Regions from separate parts of the Luteimonas sp. TWI596 genome, predicted to be linked through region 2. Evidence: predicted binding sites of a transcription regulator. Region 2 holds the regulator's gene; the other holds the start of a gene.
The links. Region 2 encodes FliA, which starts transcription of late flagellar genes. Its sites were predicted from a motif close to TAAAGTTTNNCNNNCNNNGGCCGATAA; they were not measured.
Positions count from the first base shown of each region.

Region 1: the regulator FliA is predicted to act here: its motif matches at 10,518-10,544, upstream of ABE487_RS03760 (methyl-accepting chemotaxis protein).

Region 1 is NZ_JBDJMU010000003.1:223,011-237,491, forward strand. Features, by position in the region: gene mutL (DNA mismatch repair endonuclease MutL) at 1-1,459, shown strand, start outside; gene ABE487_RS03715 (TraB/GumN family protein) at 1,555-2,733, shown strand; gene rnfB (Rnf electron transport complex subunit RnfB) at 2,775-3,194, opposite strand; gene ABE487_RS03725 (cation:dicarboxylase symporter family transporter) at 3,361-4,770, shown strand; gene asnB (asparagine synthase B) at 5,030-6,736, shown strand; gene ABE487_RS03735 (cytochrome b) at 6,840-7,388, opposite strand; gene fabV (enoyl-ACP reductase FabV) at 7,579-8,790, shown strand; gene ABE487_RS03745 (hypothetical protein) at 8,851-9,066, opposite strand; gene ABE487_RS03750 (TlpA disulfide reductase family protein) at 9,068-9,634, opposite strand; gene ABE487_RS03755 (hypothetical protein) at 9,825-10,301, opposite strand; gene ABE487_RS03760 (methyl-accepting chemotaxis protein) at 10,574-13,138, shown strand; gene ABE487_RS03765 (alpha-ketoglutarate-dependent dioxygenase AlkB) at 13,180-13,806, shown strand; gene ABE487_RS03770 (penicillin acylase family protein) at 13,803-14,481, opposite strand, start outside.
Region 2 is NZ_JBDJMU010000007.1:66,889-81,369, forward strand. Features, by position in the region: gene ABE487_RS07180 (chemotaxis protein CheA) at 1-249, opposite strand, end outside; gene ABE487_RS07185 (response regulator) at 284-649, opposite strand; gene ABE487_RS07190 (STAS domain-containing protein) at 646-963, opposite strand; partial or broken gene ABE487_RS07195 (chemotaxis protein CheW) at 1,144-1,692, opposite strand; gene ABE487_RS07200 (ParA family protein) at 1,908-2,687, opposite strand; gene motD (flagellar motor protein MotD) at 2,687-3,649, opposite strand; gene ABE487_RS07210 (flagellar motor protein) at 3,660-4,400, opposite strand; gene ABE487_RS07215 (chemotaxis protein CheA) at 4,450-6,426, opposite strand; gene ABE487_RS07220 (protein phosphatase CheZ) at 6,430-7,047, opposite strand; gene cheY (chemotaxis response regulator CheY) at 7,044-7,436, opposite strand; gene ABE487_RS07230 (RNA polymerase sigma factor FliA) at 7,459-8,214, opposite strand; gene ABE487_RS07235 (MinD/ParA family protein) at 8,211-9,062, opposite strand; gene flhF (flagellar biosynthesis protein FlhF) at 9,049-10,584, opposite strand; gene flhA (flagellar biosynthesis protein FlhA) at 10,755-12,824, opposite strand; gene flhB (flagellar biosynthesis protein FlhB) at 12,833-13,972, opposite strand; gene fliR (flagellar biosynthetic protein FliR) at 14,038-14,481, opposite strand, start outside.

The sequences.
Region 1 (14,481 bases), on a different contig from region 2:
GTTCTACAACGTGCCGGCGCGCCGCAAGTTCATGCGCGCCGAGCGCACCGAGCTGGGCCACATCGAAGAATGGCTGCGTGCGCTGGCGCTGGTACGGCCGGATGTCGAACTGCGCGTGAGCCACAACGGCAAGCCCGCGCGCCGCTACAAGGGCGACGAGGACCTGTTCTCGGGCGCGCGCCTGGTCGAGACGCTGGGCCGCGAGTTCGCCGATGCCGCGCTGCGGATCGATCATGCCGCGGCCGGCCTGCGGCTGTCGGGCTGGATCGCGCGGCCGGCGTACTCGCGCGCCAGTGCCGATCAGCAGTATCTGTACGTCAACGGCCGGTCGATCCGCGATCGCAGCGTCGCGCACGCGGTCAAGCAGGCCTTCGCCGACGTGATGTACCACGGGCGACAGCCGGCCTACGTGCTGTTCCTCGAACTCGATCCGACCCGGGTCGACGTCAATGTGCATCCGGCCAAGCACGAGGTGCGGTTCCGCGACGCCCGGCTGGTGCACGACTTCGTCTATCGCACGCTGCATGAGGCGCTGGCCGATACCCGGGCCGGGCAGGCGGGCGACGTGGCGGTCGAGGCGCCGACGCCCGGAGCGCCGTTCGCCGCCGGGCCGACCAACGGCGGCTCTGCAGCCGCCTGGTCGCGGCCAATGCCGCAGACACATCTGGCACTGCGCGTGGGCGAGGCGCGTGCGGCCTATGCCAGCCTCTACGGCGGCGGCATGGGCGGCGGCGACGCGGGGACCCACGCGGGGACGGACGCGACGTTCGCGCCGGCACCTGCGCGAGGCGATGCGTGGGCGGATGCGAGCGCCCAGGGCATGGCCGTCGATGGCGCAGCCGCCGACAACACCGCCGCCGACACCGCCGCCTTCGTACCGCCGCTCGGCTATGCGGTCGCGCAGTTGCATGGCATCTACATTCTCAGCCAGGCGGCCGACGGCATGATCGTCGTCGACATGCATGCCGCTCACGAGCGCATCGGCTACGAGCGGCTCAAGACCGCGCACGATGGCGACGGTGTGCGCATGCAGCCGCTGCTGGTGCCGCAGACCGTCGCCGTCTCCGAGCGCGAAGCCGACATCGCCGAACAGGAAGCGGGCACGCTCGCCGACCTGGGCTTCGAGGTCTCGCGCACCGGACCGCAATCGCTGCTGCTGCGCGGCGTGCCAGCGTTGCTGGTCGATGGCGACACCGAGGCGCTGCTGCGCGATGTGCTGGCCGACCTGCGCGAGCACGGCGAGAGTCGGCGGGTGCGCGCGGCACGCGACGAACTGCTTTCGACGATGGCCTGCCATGGTGCGGTGCGCGCGAACCGGCGACTGACGGTGCCCGAGATGAATGCGCTGCTGCGGCAGATGGAGGCGACCGAGCGCTCGGGGCAGTGCAACCATGGCCGCCCGACCTGGGCGCATTTCCCGCTCGCCGAGATCGACCGTTGGTTCCTGCGCGGGCGTTGAGCGCGCATCTGCTCGCAGGCCCTGGGCGCGTGCCCGCCGGCGCGCGCGCGACGGCATCGGGCTGCGTTCCGCCCCGTTTTCATTCTGGAGTCCGCATGCGTTTCCCCCCTGTCCTGCGTGCCGCCCGTGTCGCCGCACTTGCGTTCGCGTTCCTTGGCCTTGCCCCGACGGCATGGGCCCAGTCGCCTGCCGCGATGGGCGAGGGCGCGCCGTCCGCGGTGCCGCCTATCGCCGACGTGCCGGCGCCGGCGCCGCCGGTCCCATTGCTGTGGAAGGTCTCGGGCGATCACGGGGCGCTGTATCTGCTGGGCTCGTTCCATTTCCTGCAGCCCGCGGACTATCCGCTGTCGGAGGACGTCGCCCGGACGCTGGATGCGGCCGGCGAAGTGGTCTTCGAACTGTCGCCCGAGGAGCTGGAGTCGCCGACGCTGGCGATGCAGATGATGCAGGCTGGTCTGCGCAGCGACGGCAGTCGCCTCGACGACGACTTGCCGCCAACGCTCGTCGCGGACCTGGCGGCCTGGGGCGAGGCGAACCTCGCCGCACAACCGACCGGCGGCATGAGCGCGCAGAGCCTGCAGTTGTTCAAGCCGTGGTTCGCTTCGTTGCTGGTGACCACGACCGAACTGGGCCGCTACGGCCTGCAGGCGCAACTGGGCATGGATGCGTATCTGGCGCGGCAGGCGCGCGAGGCGGGCAAGGCGACGGCGGGGCTGGAGACCGCGTCCGAGCAGATCGGTTTTCTCGATGGCCTGGGCCAGCTCGAGCAGGTGGAGATGCTGCGCGAGGCGCTGGACCAGGCGCAGGGCGGGCAGGCGTCGATCGAGACGCTGCATGGCGCTTGGCGCGCGGGCGATGCGGCGCAGCTGTGGAACGGCATGGCGCTGGACATGCGTGCGCGCTTTCCCGCGCTGTATCGGCGGATCAACACCGAGCGCAACGATGCCTGGTTGCCCAAGCTCGAGCAGATGTTGCAGCAGGACGGCGAGATCCTGGTCGTCGTCGGCACGCTGCACTTGCTGGGCGAGGACGGCGTGGTCGAGAAACTGGCTGCCAAGGGCTACGAGGTCGAGCGCATCTGCAGTGCGTGCGCGCCGCCGCCGGCGATCGAGATCGGCGACGGCTCCGCGCCGGTGCCCGAAGAGCGCATGCCTGCACCATCGCCGGTGACGGCGCCCAAGGACGAAGCGCCGCTGCCGTCAATCGATGCAGACGACGCGCCGCCGCCGCAGCCCGACCCGCCTGCGCGCGACCCGGCCACGCCGGGACGTTGAACCTGGCGGCCTGCGGCCGCCCCAACCATCGCGATCGGGCCTCAGGCCGCCTCGACCATGACGATGCAGTCGACCGGGCAGGCCGGCACGCACAGCTCGCACCCGGTGCACAGCGGTTCGATCACGGTATGCATCAGCTTGGAGGCGCCCACGATCGCGTCGACCGGGCAGGCCTGGATACATTTGGTGCAGCCGATGCAGTCCGCTTCGACGACCAGCGCGACCGGCGGGCGCGGATGGTGCGGGCCGCGGCTGCGGTCGAACGGCCGCACCGGCACGCCGAGCAGCGTCGCCAGCGCGCGCGCGCCGGCATCGCCGCCCGGCGGACACCGGTCGATGTCGGCTTCGCCACGCGCCATCGCCTCGGCATAGGGGCGGCAACCATCGAAACCGCACTGGCCGCACTGGGTCTGTGGCAGCAGGCGATCGAGGCGTTCGACGAGATCGGGAGCGGGGGACATGCGGCGGGGCGAAGACGGGCGGCGCACAGGGTAGCGCGCTGGGCCCGCATACGCTGCGATGTCCCTCGATGGCGGGCCCGCAACACGCCCGCACGCCGGTCCTGACTGCGCGGTCTAGTTCGAATGTATGACCGCGCCGGGCGACGCGGTCTGGCAGGCTCGACCCATGCCGACCGACCCCACACCGCCGATCGCGCCCGACGCGACCCTCCGCCCTTCCGTCCGCCCCCGCAAGCCGCTGTGGCACCACCTTTATTTCTGGGTGCTGCTGGGCATCGCGGCCGGCATCGTCATCGGCCTGGCCGCGCCGCAGGTCGGCGCGCAGATGAAATGGCTGGCCGACCTGTTCATCAAACTGGTCAAGGTCGTCATCGCGCCGACGATCTTCGCCACCGTCGCCGTCGGCATCGCGGGCCTGGGCAATCTCGCCAAGGCCGGCGGGCTGGCGCTCAAGACCGTGGTTTATTTCAACGTCACCACGGTATTCGCGCTGGGCATCGGCCTGGTCGTGGTCAACCTGCTCGGACCTGGCCGCAACCTTGGGCTGGACATCGAGACTTTCGACGCGTCGGCCGCGCAGGGCACGCTCGCCAGCGCCGGTGCAGCGGCCGGCGACGGCATCACCGGCTTTCTGCTGCATCTGGTGCCCAGTTCGTTCTTCGCGGCCTTCGTCGAGGGCCAGCTGATCCAGGTGCTGGTGATGGCGATCCTGGTCGCCTGTGCGATCACGATGCTGGGCGAGCGCGGCAAGCCGGCAGTCGCCGCGCTCGACACGATCGCCCAGGTCATGTTCGGCGTGATCAAGATCGTGATGTGGTTCGCGCCGCTGGGTGCGATGGGCGGCATGGCGTTCACGATCGGCGAGTACGGCGGCGCGATCCTCGGCTCGCTCGGCTACTTCATGCTCAGCTTCTGGCTGACCTGCCTGCTGTTCCTGCTCCTGGTGCTCGGGCCGATCTGCTGCTGGTCGGGCTTCAGCGTGTTCAAGTACATCCGCATGATCCGCGACGAATTGCTGATCGTGCTCGGCACCTCGTCGTCGGAAACCGTGCTGCCGCGCATGCTGGCCAAGCTCGAGGCGGCCGGCGTGCCCAAGTCGGTGGTCGGCCTGACGATTCCCACCGGATACTCCTTCAACCTCGACGGCACCGCGATCTACATGGCGATGGGCGCGATCTTCATCGCGCAGGCGTTCGGGATCGAGGTGCCGATCGGCACCCAGATCGCGCTGCTGGTGTTCATGCTGATTTCCTCCAACGGCGCGGCGGGCGTATCGGGCGCCGGGCTGGTGACGCTCGCCGCGTCGCTGGCCGCGTTCGAAAGCGTGATTCCGCTGGCGGGCATCGCGCTGATTGTCGGCATCGACCGTTTCATGTCCGAAGGCCGCGCGCTGACCAACCTGACCGGCAATGGCATCGGCACCCTGGTGATCGCGCGCTGGACCGGCCAGCTCGACCGCGAGCGGCTGGCGGCGGTGCTCGACAATCCGCAACTGGTCGATCCCGATCGGGCGCTGGCCGAGCAGGCCGCGCGCGATGCGCAGCCGGGCGACGCAGCGCCGGCCCGCCCGGCCTGACCCCGGGGCGGGCGGTTGCGTACGCAACCGTTGCGCAGTGCGCGCGCACCGGTTAGGGTCGATCCCATGTCGCGCTTGTCCGCCCGCAATACCAACCGCAACGCCCCGCGCACGAATAATCGTGCGCGGCCGAGGCGGGTGTGGGAGCGGGCGCGAGGATAAGGCAACACGCGCAAGCACCAGGACACACCACCCGCATCGGCCGCGATGCGGGTTTTTTTGTGGCCCGCGCGCGGCTCCACTTCAAAGGAGCCCCACCATGTGTTCGATCTTCGGCATTTTCGGCCTGCAGCCTGGCGACGACATCGCCTCCCTGCGCCGCCAGGCGCTCGCCTGTTCGCAACGTCAGCGCCACCGCGGCCCCGACTGGAGCGGCGTCCACGCCGACGACCGCGCGATCCTCGTGCACGAGCGCCTGGCGATCGTCGATCCGGCCGGCGGCGCCCAGCCGCTGCGCTCGGCCGACGGCGCGCTGGTGCTGGCGATCAACGGCGAGATCTACAACCACCAGGCGCTGCGGGCGGACCTGCGTGTGCCCTATGCGTTCACGACCGCGTCCGACTGCGAGGTGATCAACGCGCTGTATCGCGAGCATGCAGACGACGCCACCGGGCCGGCGACATGGCTCGAGCAGCTCAACGGCATCTTCGCGTTCGCGCTGTGGGACCGCACGTCGGGCCGCGCGATCATCGCCCGCGACCCGATCGGCGTGGTGCCGCTGTACTGGGGGCACGACCGCGAGGGCCGGCTGCGCGTGGCCTCGGAGATGAAGGCGCTGGTCGACAGCTGCGCCGATGTCGCGCAGTTTCCGCCCGGCCATTGGTACGACAGCGCGACCGGCGCGCTGACGCGCTACTACGCGCGGCCCTGGCGCGACCACGATGCGGTGGCCGGGCATGCACCGTCGTTGCCGGCGCTGCGCGAGGCCTTCGAGGCCGCCGTGCACCGGCAGCTGATGACCGACGTGCCCTATGGCGTGCTGCTGTCGGGCGGTCTGGATTCATCGCTGGTCGCCGCGGTCGCGGCGCGCTATGCGCGCCATCGCATCGAGGACGGCGATCGCAGCGAGGCCTGGTGGCCGCGGCTGCATTCGTTCGCGATCGGCCTGGCCGGTTCGCCGGACCTCGCCGCCGCGGCGGTCGCGGCCGAGGCGCTGGGCACCGTACACCACGGGTTCGAATACACGTTCGAGGAAGGCCTCGACGCATTGCCGGACGTCATCCGGCACATCGAGACCTTCGACGTGACCACGATCCGCGCGTCCACCCCGATGTTCCTGCTCGCGCGCAGGATCAAGGCAATGGGCGTGAAAATGGTGCTGTCGGGCGAGGGCAGCGACGAGATCTTCGGCGGCTACCTGTACTTCCACAAGGCGCCCGACGCACGTCAGTTCCACGAAGAGCTGGTGCGCAAGCTCGACGCGCTGCACGGCTACGACTGCCTGCGTGCGAACAAGGCGATGATGGCCTGGGGGGTCGAGCCGCGCGTGCCGTTCCTCGACCGCGCGTTCCTGGACGTGGCGATGGACATCGACGCCGCGCACAAGATGATCGACCGCAGCAGCGACGGTTATCAGCGCATGGAGAAAGGCCTGTTGCGGGCTGCGTTCGACGGCGCATTGCCCGACGAGATCCTGTGGCGGCAGAAGGAGCAGTTCAGCGACGGCGTGGGGTATGGCTGGATCGACGGCCTCAAGGCGCACGCCGAGGCCCAGGTCAGCGATCGCGAACTGGCGGCCGCGGCGAGCCGCTTCCCGCACGCACCGCCGCAGACCAAGGAGGCGTATCTGTATCGCAGCCTGTTCGAACAGGCGTTCCCGACGCCGGCCGCGGCGGCGACCGTGCCCGGCGGCAAGTCGATCGCGTGTTCGTCGCCGGCCGCGATCGCCTGGGACGCCGCATTCGCGAACGCCGCCGATCCATCGGGACGCGCAGTCGCTGGTGTGCACCACGCAGCGGCGGCCTGACGCCGCGTCATCTCTCGCAGCAATGGGAACCACCTCCCCCGCCTGGCGGGGGAGGTCGGTCCGCATCGCGGACCGGGTGGGGGCGGGGGCAGCGCCGTCCGCGCTACAGCCGGCCGGCCATCCGCGCGAGCGTGGTGTCGCGCCAGAACAGGTGGTGCACCGCGACCATCAGCACGTGGCCGACGACCAGGGCCAGCAGCGTCCAGGCGAGCACGCCGTGCGACAGGTTCGCCGGCGCCATCAACGTCGCCTGCTCGACGCCGGTGGCGGGGAACAACGGGATGCCCCACGGCGCGAAGCCCTTGCCCGAGCCGTACTCGCGCAGCAGCGCGACCGTCGGCACCCAGGCCATCAGCGCATACAGCGCCGCATGGCCTGCCAACGCGGCGCGGCCGACCCAAGTCGGCGGGTGTGGCGGCCGGCGGCGCCATTGCGACAGTCCCCAGACGCCACGCGCGAGGATCAGCAGCATCAGCAGCGTGCCGACCGGTTTGTGGGTGCCGACCATGAAAGCCGTCAACGCGTGGCGGCCGAGCGCCAGTTTCACGCCCATGCCGGCGAACTGCCACGCGAACAGGGCAGCCATGCTCCAGTGCAGCAGACGGGTGATCAGGCCATATCGGGTCGGGGAATCGAGCCAGCGCGAAGACATCGGCAGTGGGGTCCGCAGCAGGGCACAGGCGCGCCCGGGGCGCCCAGTTCAGCTGGCGACCGGCGTGCTGTCAATCGCCGCGTCGCGATGCAGGCGCGCGCGCCGCCGCAGACCATTGCCCCCCGTACGGGACCGGGGCCGCGGCACGCCTTAAACTGGCGTCCGATTTCCACGACAACCGGGCAGCACAGTGATCATCCATCCCAAGGTCCGCGGCTTCATCTGCACCACCACGCACCCCACCGGATGCGCCCACAACGTGCGCGACCAGATCGAGGCCACGCGCGCGCGGGGCGTGCGCAACGACGGCCCGAAGAAGGTGCTGGTGATCGGTGCGTCGAGCGGCTACGGGCTGGCGGCGCGCATCAGTGCGGCCTTCGGCTTCGGCGCCGACACGCTCGGCGTGTTCTTCGAGAAGCCGGGCACCGAGAAAAAGCCCGGCACCGCCGGTTGGTACAACGCCGCGGCGTTCGACAAGGCCGCCAAGCAAGCCGGTCTCTACAGCCGTTCGATCAATGGCGACGCATTCTCTGACGCCGCGCGCGAACAGGCGATCGCGTTGATCCGCGACGAAATGGGCGGGCAGGTGGACCTGGTGATCTATTCGCTCGCCTCACCGGTGCGCAAGCTGCCCGACACCGGCGAGCTCAAGCGCTCGGCGCTCAAGCCGATCGGTGAGGCCTACACCTCGACCGCGATCGACACCAACAAGGACCAGGTGATCCAGGCGACCGTCGAGCCGGCGACCGAGCAGGAGATCGAGGACACCGTGACCGTCATGGGCGGTCAGGACTGGCAGCTGTGGATCGACGCGCTGCGCGACGCCGGGGTGCTCGCCGACGGCGCGAAGACCGTCGCCTTCAGCTACATCGGCACCGAGATCACCTGGCCGATCTACTGGCACGGTGCGCTGGGTCGGGCCAAGGCCGACCTCGACGCGACCGCGCGCCGGCTCGATGCGCAGCTCAAGCCGACCGGCGGCAGCGCCAACGTCGCCGTGCTCAAGTCGGTGGTCACCCAGGCCAGCGCCGCGATCCCGGTGTTGCCGCTGTACATCGCGATCGTCTTCAAGGTCATGAAGGCACTTGGCCTGCACGAGGGCACCCTCGACCAACTCGACCGGCTGTTCCGGGAGCGCATGTACCGCGCCGACGGTGCACCGGCCGAGCTCGACGAGGCGCATCGCCTGCGTCTGGACGACTGGGAGTTGCGCGATGACGTGCAGGCGCAGTGCAAGGCGCTGTGGCCCCAGGTCACGACCGAGAACCTGACCGCGCTGACCGATTACGCCGGCTACAAGCACGAGTTCCTGAAGCTGTTCGGCTTCGAGCGCGACGATGTCGATTACGACGCGGACGTCGATCCGGTGGTCGATTTCGACGTGATCGAACTGCGCGACTGAGTCCGCGCGACCGCGGCGCGTGCCCGGGCCGGCACTGGCCGGCACCGGGCATGTCCGCACTCAGCCGCAGCAGTAGCACTGCAGCGGCTGGCCGGGCCCGCCGGGCCCCAGCTGTCCGCCGAACGGCGCACATTCCTGTGCGCAGGCCCACGCGCTGCACGAGGCCTCGCGGTCCTCGCCGTCGTCGGCCATCGCCTGCATCGCACCGAAGCCCATGCAGCCCACGAACAGGGCGGCAGCCGCGGCGTTGCGCATCGTCTTCCAGTACCGTGTCATGTCATCGCTCCTCGACATTGGCCAGGGCTGGCGACGCGTCCCTGCGTTGCAGCGCGGCCAGAAGGTCCTGCATCCGCTCCTTGGTATCAAAGATGCCCACGCGCGCGTAGCGCACCCGGCCGTCGCGATCGAGCGCGAGCAGCGCGGGCACGTTGCGCGCGCGGAACAGCATCACGTGGCGCCGGTCGGTCAGCGTGGTCACCGCAAACGGCAGGCGATGGGTGTCCGCATAGGCGCGCGCCTGTGCCGGCGTGCAGTGGCACACGCCCAGTACCTCGACGTTTGGCCCGTGCGCCTCGGCGATGCGCCGCACGGTCTCGGCCACGCGCGGCAGCGAGCGCCGCGAGTACGGGCAGGTCGGGGTGAAGAAGTACAGCACCTGGAACGCGCCGGACGGCGCGCCGAGCACGTGCGCGGCACCGTCGAGCGTGGTCGCCGGGACCTGCGGCACGTACATGCCCAGGTACGGCTCGATGGTGCGGGTGACGAACCAGCGCCGTTCCTCGCGCAGTTCTCGGTTCTGCCAGGCAAGCACTGCCACCAGCGCGCAGGCGCCCAGCAGGCCCAACCAGATCCATGGCATGCGACGCGGCATGCGAGCGTCTCCTGCGTCCGACATCCCTCGGACCCTGCGCACGCATGGGCCCGGGGTCAATCGCCGGGCGGCCGATTCGCCGTCGAAGCGGTGGAATTGCCCAGGCAGTCACAGTTCCAATGCAATGGCGTTGGCGACCGGGCCCGGCGGGTGCGGCAGTGCATCACGGACCTGGCGGCGCATCCAGTGGCGGCGTGCCGTCCGGTCGTCCGCGGCAGCCGGGCGTGTCGCCCTCGTGCGTATCGCAGGGCCGGTCGAGGGTGACCTGCTGCGACGCGTCGATCGCACGAAGCAGCCTGCGGCAGGCCCACAGGTTCTTCAGCGGCAGGACGAGCCCCGACTCGAACGGGCGCAGCACGAGGGTGATCAAGAGCACGGGCCCCCGGCCGAGCGTGCGGGCCTGAGGATCGATGGCCCGGCACAGCCGGTGCACGCGCACGGTGCGCCGCAGGACTGGCGGCACGGTGAGCAGGGTCAGCAGCACCGCGATCCGGAGGCCGTCGTCGTTCCAGTGGGTGGCGGCGAACGCGCACATGCCCGCGAACCAGGCGACGTGCAGGGCATAGGCACGCAACAACGCGCGGCGCGCCGAGCGCAGTGACTGCGCCGTGTCCTCAGTGGCCGTGATCGTCCTTGTCATCGCATGCCGCGGGCCAGCGTCGCCGTATCGGGGGGACGGTCCCGTCCCCATCCGATCCTACGCGACCCTTGGCGGCAGAGGACGCACACGGCCGCGCAAGCGATGCGCTCGCAGTGCGGGCATCACGGCATGCGTCCGGTCATCGCGCTGTAGCGCCGCGGCGGTAGAACACACGGGTCCGCCAGGACCGTGCGGCCATCGTCCGCGTCGTGGCGCTCAAGTTCCTGGCGACCAAGCCGATATCGATGCGTCACTTTGCCTGGAAGACGCGCATGTCGGTCGCCACGTTTCCGTCCCCGTCGCCGCAAAGCTCGCAGGCCTTCGCGGCCGTCCGCCAACGCCTGTCTCGGATCGTCGCGCCGGGCTGGCTGCAGCCGCTCACGCGCGCCACGCTGGCGACGAAGATCAAGGCCAGCCTGCTGGTCTGCGGCTTCGGCCTGCTGGTTGTGGCGTTCGCCTACTGGCGCGCGGGCCTGGGCGTGGAGCGTGCCGGCGCGATGTTCGCACACCACCAAGCGCAGGCGGTGCTGGCCGGCACGCTGGCCGGCCAGGTCTCGGAGGCGCGGCGGCTGCAGACTGCCTACGCGCACAGCCTGGACGCGGCCGACCGGACGCGATTGCAGGCGGCCCAGGCGCAGCTGTCGGCAACGCTGGCCGCGCTGCGGCCGTCGGAGACCCGCGCGCAGGCGTCCCCGGCGCTGGACGCGGTGGCGACGCGGGTCGCGGATTTTGGCACCGGCATTGCCTCGCTCAATGCGCGCGTGGACGAGATGGGCGCGGGCGCGCACGGGTTGCGCGGGCGGTTGGCGTCGGCCGCCGCTGCGGTCACCGCCGACGTCGATGCCCTGGGCGACCCGGTCGTGTCGGGGCATCTGCAGCGCATGCGGCTGCACGAGCTGCGTTTCCTGCTGACCGGCGAGCCCGCGCAGGCCGATCGGGCCAGCGAGGGCAAGCTGGACTTCGACCTGGCGCTCGCGGCCACGCGCGCCGGCGATGCGACGCAGGCGGCGGTGCGGGCGCGGATGGACGACTACCAGGCCGCGCTGCTGGCCTACGTCGCGGCGCGCGTGGGCCTGGACATCGAGGCGCAGTCGCTCGAGGACGTCGCGGCCGGGATTGCGCCGGCACTCGATGCGCTGCATGCCGAACGCTCGGCGGCGCTGGCGGGCGCGCGTGCGCGCCAGCAGGCGCAGGGCCGCGGAATGGACGCGTTCTTCGCGGCGACGCTGCTGCTGGTCGCGATCGCGTTGATCGCCACGCTGCTGGCGGTCCTGCGCGCGGTCCGGCGTCCGATCGAGGACACGCTGCGCTTCGCGCAGGCCATCGCCGACGATCGGCTCGACGCCACGCTCGCGGTGCGCAATCCTCACGACGAGCTCGGCCGCCTGGCCGGGATGCTGGTGCACATGCAGCAACGCCTGCGCATGCGCATCGAGGGCGAGCGCGCGATCGCGCGCGAGAACGCGCGAATCCGCCAGGCGCTCGACAGCGCCCAGTCGGGCCTGATGCTGCTCGACCACGACGGCCACGTCGCCTACGCCAACCGCGCGCTGCGCGGTGTGCTCGGCGCAGGCGCCGCCGGGCTCGATGGGGGCGACGCGGCCGCGCTGCATCCCGACTTTGCCCAGGTCCAACGCCGGCTGCGCGCCGGCGAGCGCGCATTCGAACACGAGGCCGACCACGCGGGCATCCGCTACTCGTGGGCGGTCGCCGCGGTCGCGGTCGATGGCCAGCGCATCGGCGCGACCGTCGAGTGGCGCAGCCGCGCCTTGGAAACGATGGTCGAGCAGGAGATCGCGGCACTTGTGGAGGCGGCGGCGCATGGCGAGTTGCACGGGCGGATTGCGCTGCACGGCAAGGACGGCTTCGTGCGCACGCTCTCGACCGGCATCAACCGGCTGCTCGATACCTTCCAGCACAACCTGTCGGCGCTGCAGGGGGTGTTGGCCGCGCTGTCGCAGGGCGACCTGTCGGCGCGCATGGACGGGGATTTCCACGGCGTGTTCGCTCGCATGCGCGATGACGCCAATGCCACGGTCGCCCAGCTCACCGGCATCGTCGCACGCATTCAGGACGCCTCGGTCGCGATCGGGCGTGCGGCCGACGAGATCGCGGCCGGCAACGCCGATCTTTCGCGCAGCACCGCCCAGCAGGCGGTCGAGCTGGAGGCGACCGCCGCATCGATGGCCGCGTTCGCCGATGCGGTGCGCCAGAACGCAGAACACACGCGGCAGGCCGACGCGCTGGTCGTCGATGCGGCCGCGGTGGCATCGCGCGGCGGCGAGGCGGTCGGCCGGGTGGTGGCGACGATGGCCGACATCGAGCGCGCCTCGCGCCGGATCGCCGACATCCTGTCGGTCATCGACGCGATCGCATTCCAGACCAACATTCTTGCGCTCAACGCCGCGGTCGAGGCGGCGCGGGCGGGCGAGCAGGGCCGGGGCTTCGCCGTCGTCGCCACCGAGGTGCGGATGCTGGCCAAGCGCAGCGCCGAGGCCGCGCGCGAGATCAAGGGGCTGATCGATGACGCTGGCGCGAAGGTCGCCGACGGCGCCGCGCTGGCGGGCCGCGCGGGCGGGACGATGAGCGAGATCGTCGCCTCGGTCCAGGGCGTGACCGCGATCATGACCGGGATTCGCGCCGCCTCGCAGGCCCAGGCCGACGGCATCGACCAGATCGATCGAACCGTCGCCGGCATGGAGACCGCCACCCGGCGCAACGCGGGGCGGGTCGAGGACGCCACCGCGGCGGCCTCGCGCATGCATGCGCAGGCGGCCCGGTTGACCGCCAGCGTCGCGGCCTTCCGCATCGACGCGGCCTCTGTGCCGGCGGCCTGAGGCCGGTTGCCCGGCGCATCGGACGGCCCCATCTCGGGGCCATGGACCTGTTTCCCCCCGCCGGCCCGCAGCGCCTCGTCGACGACGCCGAGGGCGGCATCCGCTACTGGGCCGATGCGGTCGATCCGACGACGGCCGCCGCGTGGTTCGAGGCGCTGCGCGACGGGGCGCACTGGGAGACCCAGCATCGGTCGATGTACGACCGCGTGGTCGCGGTCCCGCGGTTGTTGGCGTCCTACCGGCTCGATGCGCTGCCGCCGGCGTTGCCGTTGCCCGAGATGTGCCGTCTTGTGCAGCGGTTGGTGCCTGCGCCGTACACCGCAGTCGGGCTCAATCTCTACCGCGACGGCCGCGACAGCGTGGCCATGCATCACGACAAGCTGCACACGCTGGTCCCCGGTCAGCCGATCGCGTTGCTGTCGCTGGGCGGTGCGCGGCGGATGTCGATCCGCGCGAAGAATGGGCGCGGCAAGGCGATCGCGATCGAACTCGCGCCCGGCAGCGTGCTGGCGATGAGCCATGCCTCACAGTTGACCCACGAGCACGGGATCGCGAAGACGGCGCGCCCGGTCGGCCCGCGGATCAGTGCGGTGTTGCGCGCGCGCCCGGCCGCGAAGATGGCCGCCGGGCGCTATGGCACCCATTGGCAGGGCGCGCTGGGCCGCTAGTCGCTGCGTGCCGCGCGGTGTGCGGGTTGCAGCTGCAGCATGTGCGTGGCCGGGCCCGGCAGCAACGGCGTGGGCCGACCTTGAGCCCAGTCGTCGTGGCCGGCGCCCCAGAACGGCGAGAGCGGGTGACCGCTCTGGCCGCCGGGCATGTGCGCGATGCCATCGAGCTCGTGTCCGGGGGCGACCACCATGCGCTGTGAGGCGCCGAACGCAGGCATCTGGACGCGCGGCATGGTGCCGTCGCCGGGCAGTGGCTGCGCCGGCATGCACAGCGCGCGCCTGCCCACCAGCGGGATGGCGGCTGCGAGCGGGTGACAGATCGCGGTGGTGTTGTATTCGCCCCAGGTCCGTTGCGCCAAGGGCCCCTCAGCCTGCAGCGTGTCGCGGACCTCGCGCGCGGCGTCTTCCAGCAACGCGGTCCAGCCGTCGACGATCGGCGCGCAGCGCCCATGCTGGGTCTGCGGCGTGCAGGCGAACCGGCGCGGCAGCAGGTGGTCGGGGCGCTGGCTCACCAGCGGCCAGACCACGCCTTCGAAATTCGGCGGGTCCGGCCAGGCGAGCGCGTCGCCGGCCGTTGCACGCGCGGGGGCGAGCAGGCCATCGGCGATGCGCGCATGCACCGCGAGCCGCCATGCGCGGACGATGCGATAGCCGACCGAATCGACCGCCGCATGG
Region 2 (14,481 bases):
GACGCTGCGCTTGCCGGCGCGCAGTTCGTCGAGCAGCGTTTCGAGCACGTGGGTGAGGGCGGCGACGGCGTCGAATCCGAACGTCGCGGCGCCGCCCTTGATCGAGTGCGCCGCGCGGAAGATCGAGTTCACCAGCTCCGGGTCCTGGTCGCCCTGCTCGAGTTGCAGCAGCCCGGCTTCCATCGCCTCCAGGCCTTCCCGGCTTTCTTCGAAGAACGTGGCGTGAAAGCGCTGCATGTCCATGTTCATGGGCTGACCTGGATTTCGAGGCGGAAGGCGGGCGTCAGCCCAGGACTTTCTGGACGGTGGCGACGAGCTGGTCGGGGTTGAACGGCTTGACCAGCCAGCCGGTCGCACCGGCGGCCTTGCCTTCGGCCTTCTTGTCGGTGGCCGACTCGGTGGTGAGCATCAGCATCGGCACGAACTTGTAGTCGGGCAGGCCGCGCAGGGCGCGGATCAGGGCGATGCCGTCCATGTTGGGCATGTTGACGTCGGTCACCACGGCGTTGAACCGCTGGCCCTGCGCGCGTCCCAGAGCGACCTGGCCATCTTCGGCTTCTTCGACCGAGAAGCCGGCCGAGGTCAGGGCGAAGGAGACCATCTGGCGCATCGAGGCCGAATCGTCCACTACCAGAATGCGTGCGCTCATGCGGCGTTCTCCACTGTGCTTGCGTTTGAATTGTGACGGGGGGTGCCGGGCAGTCCCAGCGAGTGGCCGATTCCCAGCAGCCGGATGGCGTCGAGCAGCGCGGCGCTGCTGTCGCGCAGTGCGGTGCGCCGGCCCGCGGCGTTGCGGCTGGCGAAGAACGCGCACAGCACCTGCAGGCCGGCGGTGTGCACGCGTCGCACTTGGGCGCCGTCCAGCAGCACGTCCTGGTCCTGGGCCAGGTGGGGCTCGAGCCGTGCCTTGAGGGCGGCGCTGGTCTCGATGCCGAGATCCTCGCCCAGGTCCACGGTGGTCATCGCGTCTCCGCAAAGTAGGGGGTTACGACGGGTTAGCGGCAGCGATGGGGCGAGCTTTAGCGCGATGCCTTTTCGCATGCGGTAACGGGAAGCGTCTACTTCGGACGGCTTCCGGCCGGCGGGCTGCTCTCCATCCGAAGCGAAGCGTTTCAGGCGCGTCTCGATGGCGGAACGCGAGGCTCAGCGGGCGGTGTAGAGCGGCATCGACAGCAGTCGGGAGGCGTCGAGCAGCAGCATGACCGCGCCGCCGAGCCGCGCAATGCCGCGGATGCGGTGATCGCCGACCGGGGCGAGGCGGGAGGTGTGCGCGCCTTCGATCTGAGCATCGGACACCACGGCCACGTCCTCGACCGTGGACACGCGCAGGCCGAGCGTGTCGCCGTGCTCCTCGAGCACGACGATCCGCGTCGCCGGCGTGTCCTCGACCGCCGCGTCGCCCAGTTGCAGGCCCAGGTCGATCACCGGCACGACCTGGCCGCGCAGGTTCATCAACCCGGCCAGGCACGGCGAGGCGCCGCGCACCGGCAGCAGCGGGGCCGGCAGCACGACCTCGCGGATCTTCAGCAGCTCCAGGCCGTAGACCTGGCCGCCGCAGCGCAGCCGCAGCCAACGGGCCTGGCGCTCGCTGCTGCGTCGTGGCGCTGGGAGGTCGGCGCGGGCCGCTGCGCTCGCGACGCGCGGCGGGGCTGGGGCTGGGGCTGGGGCTGGGGCGGGGGCGGGGGCGGGGGCGGTCGTTGCGGCGGCTGCCGGCTGCGCGCGCGCTGCCGGCGCAGGCACTGCTGGACGTGGCCGCGCTGCGGGGGGCGCCGGTGGGGGCGGCAGTACTGGCGTCTGCGCCGGCGTCGGGCTCGGCGCAGCGGGCACGGGCGCTGCCGCGGAGGCCGCCGGGGCCGGCGCGGCCGACAGCAGCACGCCGAGGTAGTCGTCGACGACCTCGGCGGCGTTCATGCTGCGTGCTCCAGCGCCTGGTCTTCGGCCAGCAGCCAGTCGAGCGCGCGGCCGTAGGCCGAGAATGCGCGGCCCGGCGGATGGCCGTTGACCACCTGCTGGGCGAGTGCGTCGGCGTTGCTGAGCTGGGTGTCGACCGGCACCGCCTCGTCCCAGATCTTGCCCGCGTACTCGTCCTGCAACTGCGCCAGGGTCTCGCGTCCGATGCGGGTGCGGCGGTCGTACATGGTCGGCACCACCGAGACCGGCAGCGGGCGTTGCCGGGAGCGTTCGACCATCTCGGCCGTGCGCACCATGCCGGCCAGGCCGTAGAGCGCCAACGGTTCGCATTGCGTGGGCACGATCACCCGGTCGGCCGCCGCCAGGGCGTTGACCATCAACAGGCCGAGCGTCGGCGGGCAGTCGAGCAGGATCGCATCGTGGCCGCCGGTGTGCCGGGTGATCGCCTGCGACAGCGCCAGGCCCAGGCCCGGCTGGGTCGCGCTGCGGCGTTCGAGCGTTGCCAGCGCGGTCTGCGCGCAGACGTAGTCCAGGCCCTCGGTCGGCGAGGCGCGCATCAGCGAAGCCAGGCTCGAGGGCGGGGTGGCGAACAGGTCGGCCACGCCGGCAGGCGGGGGGTCGGTCGGGATGCCGAACGCGCGGGTGAGCGAGGCATGCGGGTCGAGATCGACCAGCAGCACGCGCAGTCCGCGCGCGACCATCGCGCGGCCGAGGGCCAGGGTGGTCGTGGTCTTGCCGACGCCGCCTTTCTGGTTGGCGATCGCCCAGACGCGCATCAGGTCTCTCCTCGGGGATGGGGGGGCAGGGAATCGGGAGCGTGGTCGGCGGCGACCGCGGGGATGGCATCGATCGCAATCGGCTGCGCAGGCGCCGGGCCGCCGATCGGCTGGCCCTGGGTCGACTCCGGCTCGGCCAGCACCATCAGCACCACGCGCCGATTGGCGTTGCGGCCGGCCTCACTGGTGTTGTCGGCCTTGGGGCGCTGTTCGCCGTAGCCGACCATCACCAGCCGCTCGGGCGCCAGGCCCTCGCGCACGAACAGGTGCACCACGCTGGCCGCGCGTGCGGCCGACAGCTCCCAGTTCGACGGAAACTGCGCGGTGCGGATCGGACGGTCGTCGGTGTAGCCCTCGATCCGGATCGGATTGGGCAGCCCGCGCAGCACCGCGGCCAGCCGGCCGAGCAGGGATTGCGCGCCGAAGTCGAGCGTCGCCGAGCCGCTGGGGAACAGGATGTCGCTGTTGATCTCCACCTCCAGCCAAAGATCCGCGCGGCGCACGGTGATCAGCCGCGCATGCACCATCTCCGACAGTGCGTCCTCGAGCTGCAGCGCGATGCGCGCCAGTTGCTGGCGCGAGGCCGCACGTGCCGCGCGGTCGGCGCCGTCGTCGATGCGGTCGCTGCGCATCTTCGATTCGAGCATCGGCTGCAGTGGTGAATCGAGCACCGGCGAGGCGCTGCCCGGTCCGCGCCGCGCACCGCCGGGAATCGGCACCGGGGCCTTGAGGCTGGCATCGCGGTAGACGTTGTCGCCGACCTGGATCGGGTCGATCGTCCGCGGCGTGCCGCTGAAGGCATTCGCCAGCGAACTGGCCATTACCCGGTACTTGCCCTCGTTGAGCGAGGACACCGCATACATGACCACGAAGAACGCCAGCAGCAGCGTCATCAGGTCGGCGTAGGGGATCGCCCAGGCCTCGTGGTTGGCGTGTTCCTCGTGGTGGACGCGTCGTGCCATCGTCGCCGGCTCAGTGCAGGAAGCCGGCCAGACGGGCCTCGATGTTGCGCGGATTCTCGCCCTGGGCGATCGCGATCAGACCCTCGATCGCCAGCTCGCGCTCGCCGCTGCGGCGGCCGATCACGCTCTTGAGTTTGGAGGCGACCGGTAGGAAGAACAGGTTGGCCGAGGCGATGCCGTAGATGGTGGCGGTGAAAGCGGCGGCGATGCCGTGGCCGAGCTTGGACGGGTCGGCGAGGTTCTTCATCACCGCGATCAGCCCCAGCACCGCGCCGACGATGCCGAGCGTGGGCGCGTAGATGCCCATGCTCTCGAACACCTTCGCCGCGGCCAGGTCCTGCTGTTCCTCGCCGTGCAGCTCGATCTCGAGCATGTGCCGGATGGCTTCCGGTTCGACGCCGTCCACCAGCATCTGCAGCCCCTTGCGCAGGAACGGGTCGCTCTGCGACTCGACATAGGCCTCCAGGCCCAGCAGCCCCTGCTTGCGCGAGACGTTGCTCCATTCGAGCAGTTGCGCGATCAGCGCGCCGCGGTCGGCGGTGGGTGGACGGATCGTCCAGCGCAGGATCCGCATCGCACGCTTGAACACGCTCGGCGGTGTGTGCAGCAGGATCGAGGCCAGCGTGCCGACGATCACGATCACGAACGCGGCCGGCGACCACAGCGCGCCGAGCCCGGCACCCTTGAGGATGCTGCCGCCCACCAGGGCGGCAAGGGCGAGCACGAGTCCGACGACGCTGAAAAGGTCCATGATCGCGATATCGGCGCCGGCCGCGGCGACTTGAGCGGCGCGCGGGGGGTCAGGGGCCGCGCAGCGCGTCCACGTCGAGGATCAGCGCGAGCCGTCCATCGCCGATCAGCGTCGCACCGGCGTAGCCAGGCAGGCCGCGCAACGCGCGCGGCAGCGGCTTGATGACCACCTCTTCGCGCCCGCGCACTTCGTCGACGACCAGGCCGAAGCGACTGTCGCCCCGCTGCAACACCACGATGGTCAGCAAGGCGGCTTCCAGCGCAGGCCGGTCGAGCCAGTGCCGCAGATCGAGCAGCGAGAGCGTGTGCGAGCGACGGTCGAGTGCGGCGCGGCCATCGAACCAGTTGACCGTGCGCGCCGGTGCATGCAGTACCTCCTGCACACGGGCCAGCGGCAGGGCGTAGGCGTCGCCGGCCGCGTGCACCAGCAGCGTCGGCAGGATCGCCAGCGTCAGCGGCACCCGCAGCGTGAAGCGGCTGCCGCGACCGAGTTCGGACTGCACCTGGATCTGCCCGCCGAGCTCGCGGATCCGCGACTGCACCACGTCCATGCCGACGCCGCGGCCGGAGATGTCGCTGACCTCGGCGCGGGTCGACAGGCCGGCCAGGAAGATCAGGTGCAGGCATTCCTCGGCGTTGAGGCGCGCGGCCGACTCGGCGTCGATCAGGCCTTTTTCGCGGGCCTTGGCGCGCAGGCGCTCGGGGTCGATGCCGGCACCGTCGTCCTGGACCTCGATGCCGACGTAATCGCCCTGCTGCTGGGCGATCAGCCGGACCTTGCCGGCGCGCGGCTTGCCGGTCGCCTCGCGCAGCTCGGGCGTCTCCACGCCATGGTCGATCGCGTTGCGGACCAGGTGGATCAGCGGGTCGGCCAGCGCCTCGACGAGGTTGCGGTCGAGCTCGGTGTCGGCGCCGACCAGCTCCAGGTCCACTTCCTTGTCGAGCGCGCGGGCGACATCGCGGGCGACCTTCGGAAACCGCGAGAACACCTTGCCGACCGGTTGCATGCGCGTGCGCATGACCGCGCCCTGCAGGCGTGCGGTGGCGTTGTCGAGGGTGGCGACCGCGCGGTCGAGATCCTCGTCGCGCAGGCGCGCGCGCAAGGTCTTGAGGCGGTTGCGGGCCAGCACCAGTTCGCCGACCAGATCGACGATCGCGTCGAGCCGGCGGGTGTCGACGCGGACGGTCTGCTCGCGTTCGGCGGGTGCCTGCGTGGTGCCCGGCTTGGCCGGCGCCGGCGGCGCGGCGCGCGGTGCAGGCGCGGCGGCAGGGGGCGGTGCCGCCACCGCGGCGGCTGCGGGGGCTGGCGCCGCACCGGGCGCGTGCGCGCCATGCAACTGGTCGAGCAGCGCTTCGAATTCGTCGTCGTCGATGATGTCGCCGCCCGCGGCCGGTGCGGCGGCGACCGGCGCAGCGCCCGGGGCGGCCTTGCCGTGCAACTGATCGAGCAGCGCTTCGAACTCAGCGTCGTCGATCGGGTCGTTCGGGCCTGGCGCGGGTGCGGACGCCGATGCGCCAGGCGCGGCGCTGCCGTGCAACTGGTCGAGCAGCGCCTCGAACTCGTCGTCGTCGATCATCCCGCTGCCCGCCGTGGCCGGCGCGGCGGCGGTCGGGGCCACGCGGGCGGCCGGGGCGGGCGCCGCGGGTGCGGCGGTGTCGAGCGCGAAACCGGCGATCAGCTCGGGCGGCGCGTGCGGCACGTCGTCGCCGCTCTCGACCGCATCCACCATCGCCTGCAGCCAGTCGAGCGACTGCTGCGCGGCGTCGAAGTGCCGCGGCAGCAGGGTCGCTGCGCCCGAGCGTGCGGCACCCAGCGTTTCCTCCGCGGCATGGCACAGCTCCACCAGCGCGGTCGCACCGAGGAAGCCGGCGCCGCCCTTGAGGGTGTGGAAGGCCCGGAAGACCGCGTTGAGCTGTTCGCGGTCGTCAGGCGTCTGCTCCAGCTCGACCAGTTGCCCGCCCAGATCGACGAGCAGCTCGCGCGCTTCGAGCACGAAATCGGCGGCGATGTCGGGCGAGAACTGCATCGCTCACAGTCCCAGGCGCGAGAGCAGGTCGTCGGCGTCGTCCTGGCCGACGGTGCCGCTGTCGAGCCCAGCGACCGCCGGGCCGGCGGCTCGCAGGCGGTCCTGCTCGCCGTCGGCGGGCGGCAGCCCAAGTGCGCCCAAGCCCTCGTGCACACCGCGTACGATGCCGGCCACGCGCCGAATGATCTGCCCGCCCAGGTCCTGGTGGCTTTGCGCCAATGCCATCTCACGCAGGTTCTCGCGCAGCGCGTCGATGGTCGCGGTCTGCGCAGCGTCGAGCGTGCCGGCGCGCAACTGGGCGACGTGCGCGCGGCTGTCGTCGATCAAATCGAGCGTGCGGTGCGTGGCCTGCTCGGTCATCGTCACCACGTGGTCGAGACGAGCGCAGGCATCATCCAGCCCTCCCTGCGCGGGCGCGGCCGGTAGGGTGTCGAGCGCCTGCGCCAGTTCGCGCGCCAACCGCCCCAGGCCGTCGACGAGGGTGCGTGCGCGGGCGGCGGCGAGCGCGTCGACCTGGCGGCGCCAGCCGGCCTCGTCGCCGCGTTCGAGCGCTTCGAGTGCGTCGTGCAGCAGCCCGGCGAGCTGGCTGCGGTCGGTGGTCGCCGCGGCGGTCGCGGTCACGCCGCGCTCCCCAGGCGCTCGAAGATCTTGCCCAGCTTCTCCGACAGCGTCTGCGCGGTGAACGGCTTGATGATGTAGCCGTTCACGCCGCTCTGCGCGGCCTCGATGATCTGCTCGCGCTTGGCCTCGGCGGTGACCATCATCACCGGCAATGCGCGGAACTTGGGGTCGGCGCGGATCGTGCGCAGCAATTCGATGCCGGTCATGCCGGGCATGTTCCAGTCGGTGATGACCAGGTCGACCGCATCCTGGCGCAGCACGGCCATCGCGCTGTTGCCGTCCTCGGCTTCGACGGTGTTGTTGAAGCCCAGGTCCGACAACAGGTTCTTGACGATGCGGCGCATCGTCGAGAAGTCGTCGACCACGAGGATACGGATGTTCTTGTTCAAAGCGGGCTCCACGGGAGGGGCATCAGTCGGCGTTGCCGATGCCGGTATCTGCAAGTTCGAAGGCGGACAGGCGGCCGCGCAGGCGCACCACGGCCTGGCCGTGGATCTGGCACACGCGCGATTCGCTCACGCCAAGCACCGCGCCGATTTCCTTGAGGTTGAGTTCCTGTTCGTAGTACAGCGACAGCACCAGTTGCTCGCGCTCGGGCAACAGTTTGATCGCCGCGGCCAGTTCCCGGCCGAACTCGCTGCGCACCAGTTGCTCCTGCGGCGTCGGTCCGCCGTCGCGGTTGGCCGGCTCGACCTCACCGTGGTCCTCGACGTGCGAGTCCAGGCTCAATACCTGGCCGCGGGCGGCATCTTCGAGCAGGCGTTGGTAGTCGGCGAGCGGCATCTGCAGCTTGGCCGCCACCTCCTGCGCGCTGGCAGCGCGGCCGCTGGCCTGCTCGATCTCGCGGATCGCGGCAGCGGCCTCGCGGGCGCGGCGATGGACCGAGCGGGGCACCCAATCGCCGCGGCGGATCTCGTCGATCATCGCGCCGCGGATGCGGATCGAGGCATAGGTCTCGAACGAGGCGCCCTGTTCGGCGTCGTAGCTGCGCGAGGCCTCGAGCAGCCCGATCATGCCGGCCTGGATCAGATCGTCGATCTCCACGCTGGCGGGCAGCCGGGCGGCGATGTGATGGGCGATGCGGCGGACCAGTTCGGCGTGCACCACGACCGGGTCCGGTGCGCTGGTGCGCTGGACGGCCTGGTACTGGCGGGCAGCGGCGTTCATGCCGCCGCTCCCTGGCGCAGCAGGCGATCGACGAAGAACTCGACGTGGCCGCGCGGCGCGGTCGGCGCCTGCCAGCGCGCGACGCGACGTGCGATGTCCACCAGCGCCTGCGACGACGGGCTGCCCGGGTAGGCGCGCACCACCGCCTGCTGGCGCTGGACTGCGGCGCGCAGCCATTCGCATTGCGGCACCGCGCCCAGGTAGTTCAGCGAGACGTCGCCGATGAACCGCTCGCACACGCGCACCAGCTTGTCGTACAGCGCGCGGCCTTCCTGCGGGCTGCGCACCATGTTGGCCACGACCTGGACCCGGTCCAGGCCGCGCTCGCGCGCGAGCACCTTGATCAGCGCATAGGCGTCGGTGAGCGAGGCCGGTTCGTCGCAGACCACGACCACCGCATCCTGCGCGGCCTGGCAGAAGGTCAGCACCGAATCGGTAATACCGGCAGCGGTATCGATCACCAGCACATCGAGCTCGCGCTGCAGGTCATTGAAGACGTTGACCAGCCCGGCGTGCTCGATCGGGCGCAGTTCGGCCATGTGCCGGCGGCCGGAGGCGGCGGGCACGATCAGCACGCCCGCCGGGCCCTCGATGATCGCCTCGTCGAGCGTGCAGCGCCCGGCGACGAGATCGGCCAGCGTGAAGCGGGGCGACAGACCCAGCAGCACATCGAGATTGGCTAGGCCCAGGTCGGCGTCGAGCAGCATCGTGCGCTGGCCCATGCCGGCCAGTGCAATAGCGAGGTTGGCCGACACGTTGGTCTTGCCCACGCCGCCCTTGCCGCCGGTGACGGCGAGGGTGCGGACGGGCGCAAACGGGGCGGGAGCGGGCAGGTCAGGCGACGGCATGGTGGGGCTTCTGGGCGTCGGGGTCGTGGAGATCGTGCGTGGGGACAATCGGCTTATCGGCATCGCGGCGGAGATCTTCAAGCCGCAATGCGAGATGGGCGGCATTGGCGCGATGCAGATCGTCGGGAATGCGCTGGCCGTCGGCGATCCAGGTCAGCGGCAGGGCGTGGTCGACGGCGACCGACAGCACGCTGCCCAGGCGCCCGGTCTCGTCGAGCTTGGTCAGCACCGCGCCCTGCGGGCGGGCGCCCTCGAAGCGGCGGACGACCTCGTCGAGGTCGGCGAAATGGGTGTTGGCCGGCAGCACCAGCAGGGTGCGGATCTGGCGGGCGGCGCGCAGCCAGTGCAGCTGGCCGGCCAGGGCGCGGTCGCGTTGGCTCAACCCGGCGGTGTCGACCAGCACTAGACGGTAGTCGCGCAGGCGCTGCAGCAGCTGGACCAGGCCGGTCTCGCTGTCGGCTTCGTGGACCGCGATGCCGAGCTGCCGGCCGTAGCTGTGCAGCTGTTCGCGGCCGCCCACGCGCACCGTGTCGGTGGTCACCAGTGCGACATCGCGGGCCTGGTGGCGGGCGACGTAGCGCGCGGCGAGCTTGGCGATGGTCGTGGTCTTGCCGGCGCCGGTCGGGCCGACCAGTGCGATGACGCCAGCCTCCTCCAGCGGGTCGATCGGACAGATCGGCAGGCGCTTGGACAGCAAGGCCAGCATCAGACCACGGACGCGGTGGGCCGGGGTGTCGGCCGGCACCTGGAGGGCGATGTCGCGGGTGATGCCGGCATCGAAGCCGTAGTCGTCCATCAGCTCCATGACCTGGCCGCGGGCCGGGGACCCGCGCAGGCGCTCGTCGGTCAGGCGCGCCATCTCGCGCTCGATCATCTGTCGCATCTGCACCAGTTCTTCGCGCATCTGCGCCAGCTCGCCGTCGCTGGCCGGCGCCGGCGGCGCGGGCACGGCGACAAGTGCGGGCGGCGGGGCGCTCGGCATCGCGGTGTGTGCGATAGGCACGGCCACCTCCGGCGAGGGCGTGGTCGGCATAACGGGGGGCTGCGACGGAATCCCGTCGTCTTCTGCCTCCACTCTCGTTGCGGGCACTCGACGGCGTCCGAGCAGTTCGGCAAACGACGGAAATCCGGCGCCGGCGTCCGCGACCTCGGCCTGCAAGGCCTCGGCAATTGGCGCGGAGGGTGGGGCGGCGGGGGGCGTGCTGGGCACCGCCTGCGGCGATGCCGCCGCCTCGCTCGGCGCCAGCGCACGCAGCCAGCGTTCGGCGGGCGAGTCGTTCCGGGTCTGGGCCGCCTGCGGTTGCGGCGGCTCGGTCGGCGGCGGAGCCGTCGGTGCCTCGCGCCGCTGCGCCTCATCGAGGGCGCGCTGGACCACACTCTCGTCGTAGTTGCTGGCCGCCACGATCTCCACACCCTCGTCGGTGCGGCGATTGGACAGGATCACGGCGTCGGGTCCGTGCGCGGCCCGCACCATCTGCAAGGCGCTGCGCATGTCGGCGGCGACGAAACGGCGGATGTTCATGGGCGGGGGCCGGAAATGGAGAAGGGGGCATGCGGCCTGGCGCAGGCGAAGGGATCGCTTCGCTCGGGGCGGCCTTGGGGGGCGCTGGGCTGTCGTGTGTGCATCGTGCGTTCTCCGTGGCGGGGCACCGCGTTGACGATGCCCCAGTCCCTACAACCAAGTCCCGCGCTTCAACTGATCGTCCCCAGCAACTTGAGCCGCTTGTCTTCGGGGACTTCGGTGTAGGCCAGCACCGACAGGGTCGGGACGCTGTGCCGGACCAGGCGCGCGAGCGCGGCGCGGACCTGGCCGGGGACCAGCACCACCGCCGGCTCGTTCCTGGCCTCCTGCTGGCCGGCGCAGTCGGCCAGGCTCTGCTGCAGGCGTTCGGCCAGGCCCGGCTCCAGCGCGGCCCCGGTCCCTTGCGCGGAATCCTGCAAGACGCGTTCCAGCGCCGGTGCCAGCGTGTAGACCGGCAACTCGGGCGCCGGGCCGGCGATCTCCTGGACGATGAAGCGGCCCAGCGCGTTGCGGACCGCGGCCGTCAGCTGGCCGGGGTCCTGGGTGTGCGCGGCATGCTCGACCAGCGCCTCGGCGATGCGGCGTAACTGCCGCACCGGAATGCGCTCGACGAGCAGGTTCTGCAGCACCCGCACCACCACCGCCAGCGGCAGCGCCTTGGGCGTGAGGTCCTCGGCGAGCTTGGGTGCGCTGCGCGCCAGGGTGGCCAGCAACTGCTGGACTTCCTCGTGCCCGAGCAATTCGGGTGCCTGTTCGCGGACCAGATGCGAGAGGTGGGTCGCGACCACGGTCGCTGGATCGACCACGGTGTAGCCCGAGGCCTCGGCCTGGGCGCGCTGGATCGGCAGGATCCACAGCGCGTCGAGCCCGAACGCCGGGTCCTTGCCCGGAATGCCCTCGATCGGTTGCAGCGCGCCGCCCGGGTCGAGCGCCAGCAGGCGGTCGGGATGCACCTCGGCGGTCGCCACCGGCACGCCGTGGACCAGCAGCCGATAGGCGGTGGGCGACAGTTCGAGGTTGTCGCGGATGTGCACCGGCGGAATCAGAAAGCCGATGTCCTGCGTGAGCTTGCGACGCACGGCCTTGATCCGCGCCATCAGTTCGCCGCCCTGGGCCTTGTCGACCAGCGGGATGAGGCGATAACCGACTTCCAGGCCGAGCGGATCGACCGGGCGCAGGTCGTCCCAGCCCAGCTCGGCATTGGCGGCCTGTTCGGGCGCGGGCAGCGCGGCGTCCGGCGCTGCCGCAGCACGCTCGGCCGCCAGGCTGCGCTTGCGCATCGTCCAGGCGCCATAGCCGACCAGCGCAGCCAGGGTCAGGAAAGCGAGGTTGGGCATGCCCGGCACCAACCCGACCACCAGCAGAATGACCGCCGCGATCGCCAGCGCCCGGTACTGGCCGAACACCTGGCCGGTCACCGCGCCGCCCATGTCCTGCGCACGCGAGGCGCGGGTGACCAGCAGCGCGACCGCCGAGGACACCAGCAGCGACGGCAACTGCGACACCAGGCCGTCGCCGATCGACAGCAGGGTGTAGGTCGCCGCCGCATCGCCGAACGGCATGCCGTGCTGGAGCATGCCGATCGCCAGGCCGCCGATGATCGTCACGAACAGAATCAGGATGCCGGCGATCGCATCGCCGCGGATGAACTTGCTGGCGCCGTCCATTGCGCCGTAGAAGTCGGCCTCCTGCCGGACTTCTTCGCGTCGGGCCTTGGCGTCCTCGCGCGTCAGCAGGCCGGCATTGAGGTCGGCGTCGATCGCCATCTGCTTGCCGGGCATCGCATCGAGGATGAAGCGCGCGGTGACTTCCGAAACCCGGCCCGCCCCCTTGGTGATGACCATGAAGTTGATGATCGTCAGGATCGCGAACGCGACGATGCCGACCGCGAAGTTGCCGCCGACGACGAACTCGCCGAACGATTCGATCACGTTGCCGGCCGCCCCCGGGCCGTTCTGGCCGTGCAGCAGGATCACGCGCGTGGAGGCCACGTTCAATGCCAGGCGCAGCATCGTGGTCATCAACAGCACGATCGGGAAGATGCTGAAGTCCAGCGGGCGCTGGACGTAGACGACCGCCAGCAGCACGACCAACGAAATCGCGATGTTGAAGCTGAAGAGCACGTCGAGCGCGAATGGCGGCAACGGCACCACCACCATCGCCAGCAATGCCAGCACCAGCAGCGGCGCGCCCAGCCCGTGACGCAGCATGTCGAACAGGCGCTTGGGACCGGACTGCATCACCGCGCTCACGGCCGGGCTCCGTCGCCGGACGCGGCCTCATCGACCTCCACCGCCGACAGCTCGGGATAGGGCTGGCCCGGCGTCCAGTTGCGCAGCTGATACACGTAGGACAGCACCTGGGCGACGGCGGCGTAGAGCTTCACGGGGATTTCCTGACCGATCTGCGCCTCCCGATACAAGACCCGTGCCAGCGGCGGCGCGGCGACCAGCGCGATGCGGTGCCGCTCGCCCACGGCGCGGATGCGCAGCGCCATTTCGTCGACGCCCTTGGCGATCACTTTGGGCGCGCGCATCGCCTCGCCCTCGTACTTGAGCGCGACCGCGTAGTGCGTGGGATTGACCACGATCACATCGGCGCCAGGCAGGTCTTCCATCATCCGCCGCTGCGACAGCTGCTGCTGCATCTGGCGGATGCGGCCCTTGACCTCCGGTCGGCCCTCGCTTTCCTTCATCTCCTCGCGCAGTTCCTGCCGCGTCATCTTCAGCTTCCGCCGCCAGTTCCATTTCTGGTACGGCGCGTCGAGCAAGGCCAGCAGCAGCAAGGCTGCGGAGGTGGCCATCAGCATCCACAGGGCGAAGCCGAGCCCGGCGCCGGCCGCGGCCTCGAGCGGCTGGTCGAGCATGCTGCGAAGACGATGCAGTCCCGGCCACAGGAACAGCGCGGCCGCGGTGCCGACCAGGGCCACGCGCAACAGCGATTTGAGCAGTTCGGCCGCGCCCTCGGGCCCGTAGATGCGCTTGAGGCCGGCCAGCGGGTTGAGCTTCTTCAGGTCGGGGATCAGCCCTTTGGTCGAGGCGTTGAATCCGCCCATCAGCGCCGGCGCGACCAGGCAGGCGAGCAGCAGCACCAGCAGCAGCGGCGCCAGCAGCCACAGAAAGCCGAGCATCAGCTGGCCGGCATGGCCGAACAGCCTCTGCGGCGATTCGAGCATCGCCAGATCAGGCGTCAGTGCCGCGCGCATCCAGTCGAGCGCCCGCGCCGACAGGCCGCCGCCGGTGGCCAGCAGCATGCACACGCCCGCGCCGAACACCGCCACGGTCGACAGTTCGCGCGAGCGTGGGACGTTGCCCTTCTCGCGCGCATCGCGCAATCGTTTTTCGCTTGGCTGTTCGGTCTTTTCCTGACCGTCTTCGTTCTCGGCCATCGTTGCCGGCGTCGCAAGTACCCGACAGGGCGCTGCAAGTCATATGCCGCGCCGGACCGGCCGCCTCAACGCCCCAGCGGCACGCGTCCGGCAGCGTCGAAGGCCATGTCGAAGAGCCGCTGGATCGGCGGCCCGAGTTCTCCGGCCAGCACCGAGATCAGCAGCAGGCCCACGAGCACCGAGATCGGCAGCCCGAGCTGGATCGGATTGAGCGCCGGTGCGGCGCGCGACAGGACGCCGAAGGCGAGATTGACCGCGAGCATCGCGACCATGACCGGCAACGCCAGCGAGACCGCACCGCGCAGCACCAGCGCGAAGAACTCGGGCGCCACGCGCAGTGTGGCGTCCAGCTCGGGCAGCGCGGTACCGACCGGCAGCGCCTCGTAGCTGCGCACCAGCAGCGCGATCAGGGCGAGGTGGCCGTTGGCCGCGAAGAACAGCAGGCCGAAAGCGAGATAGAACCACTGGCTGATGATCCCGGAGTTGACCCCGCGCATCGGGTCGCTCAT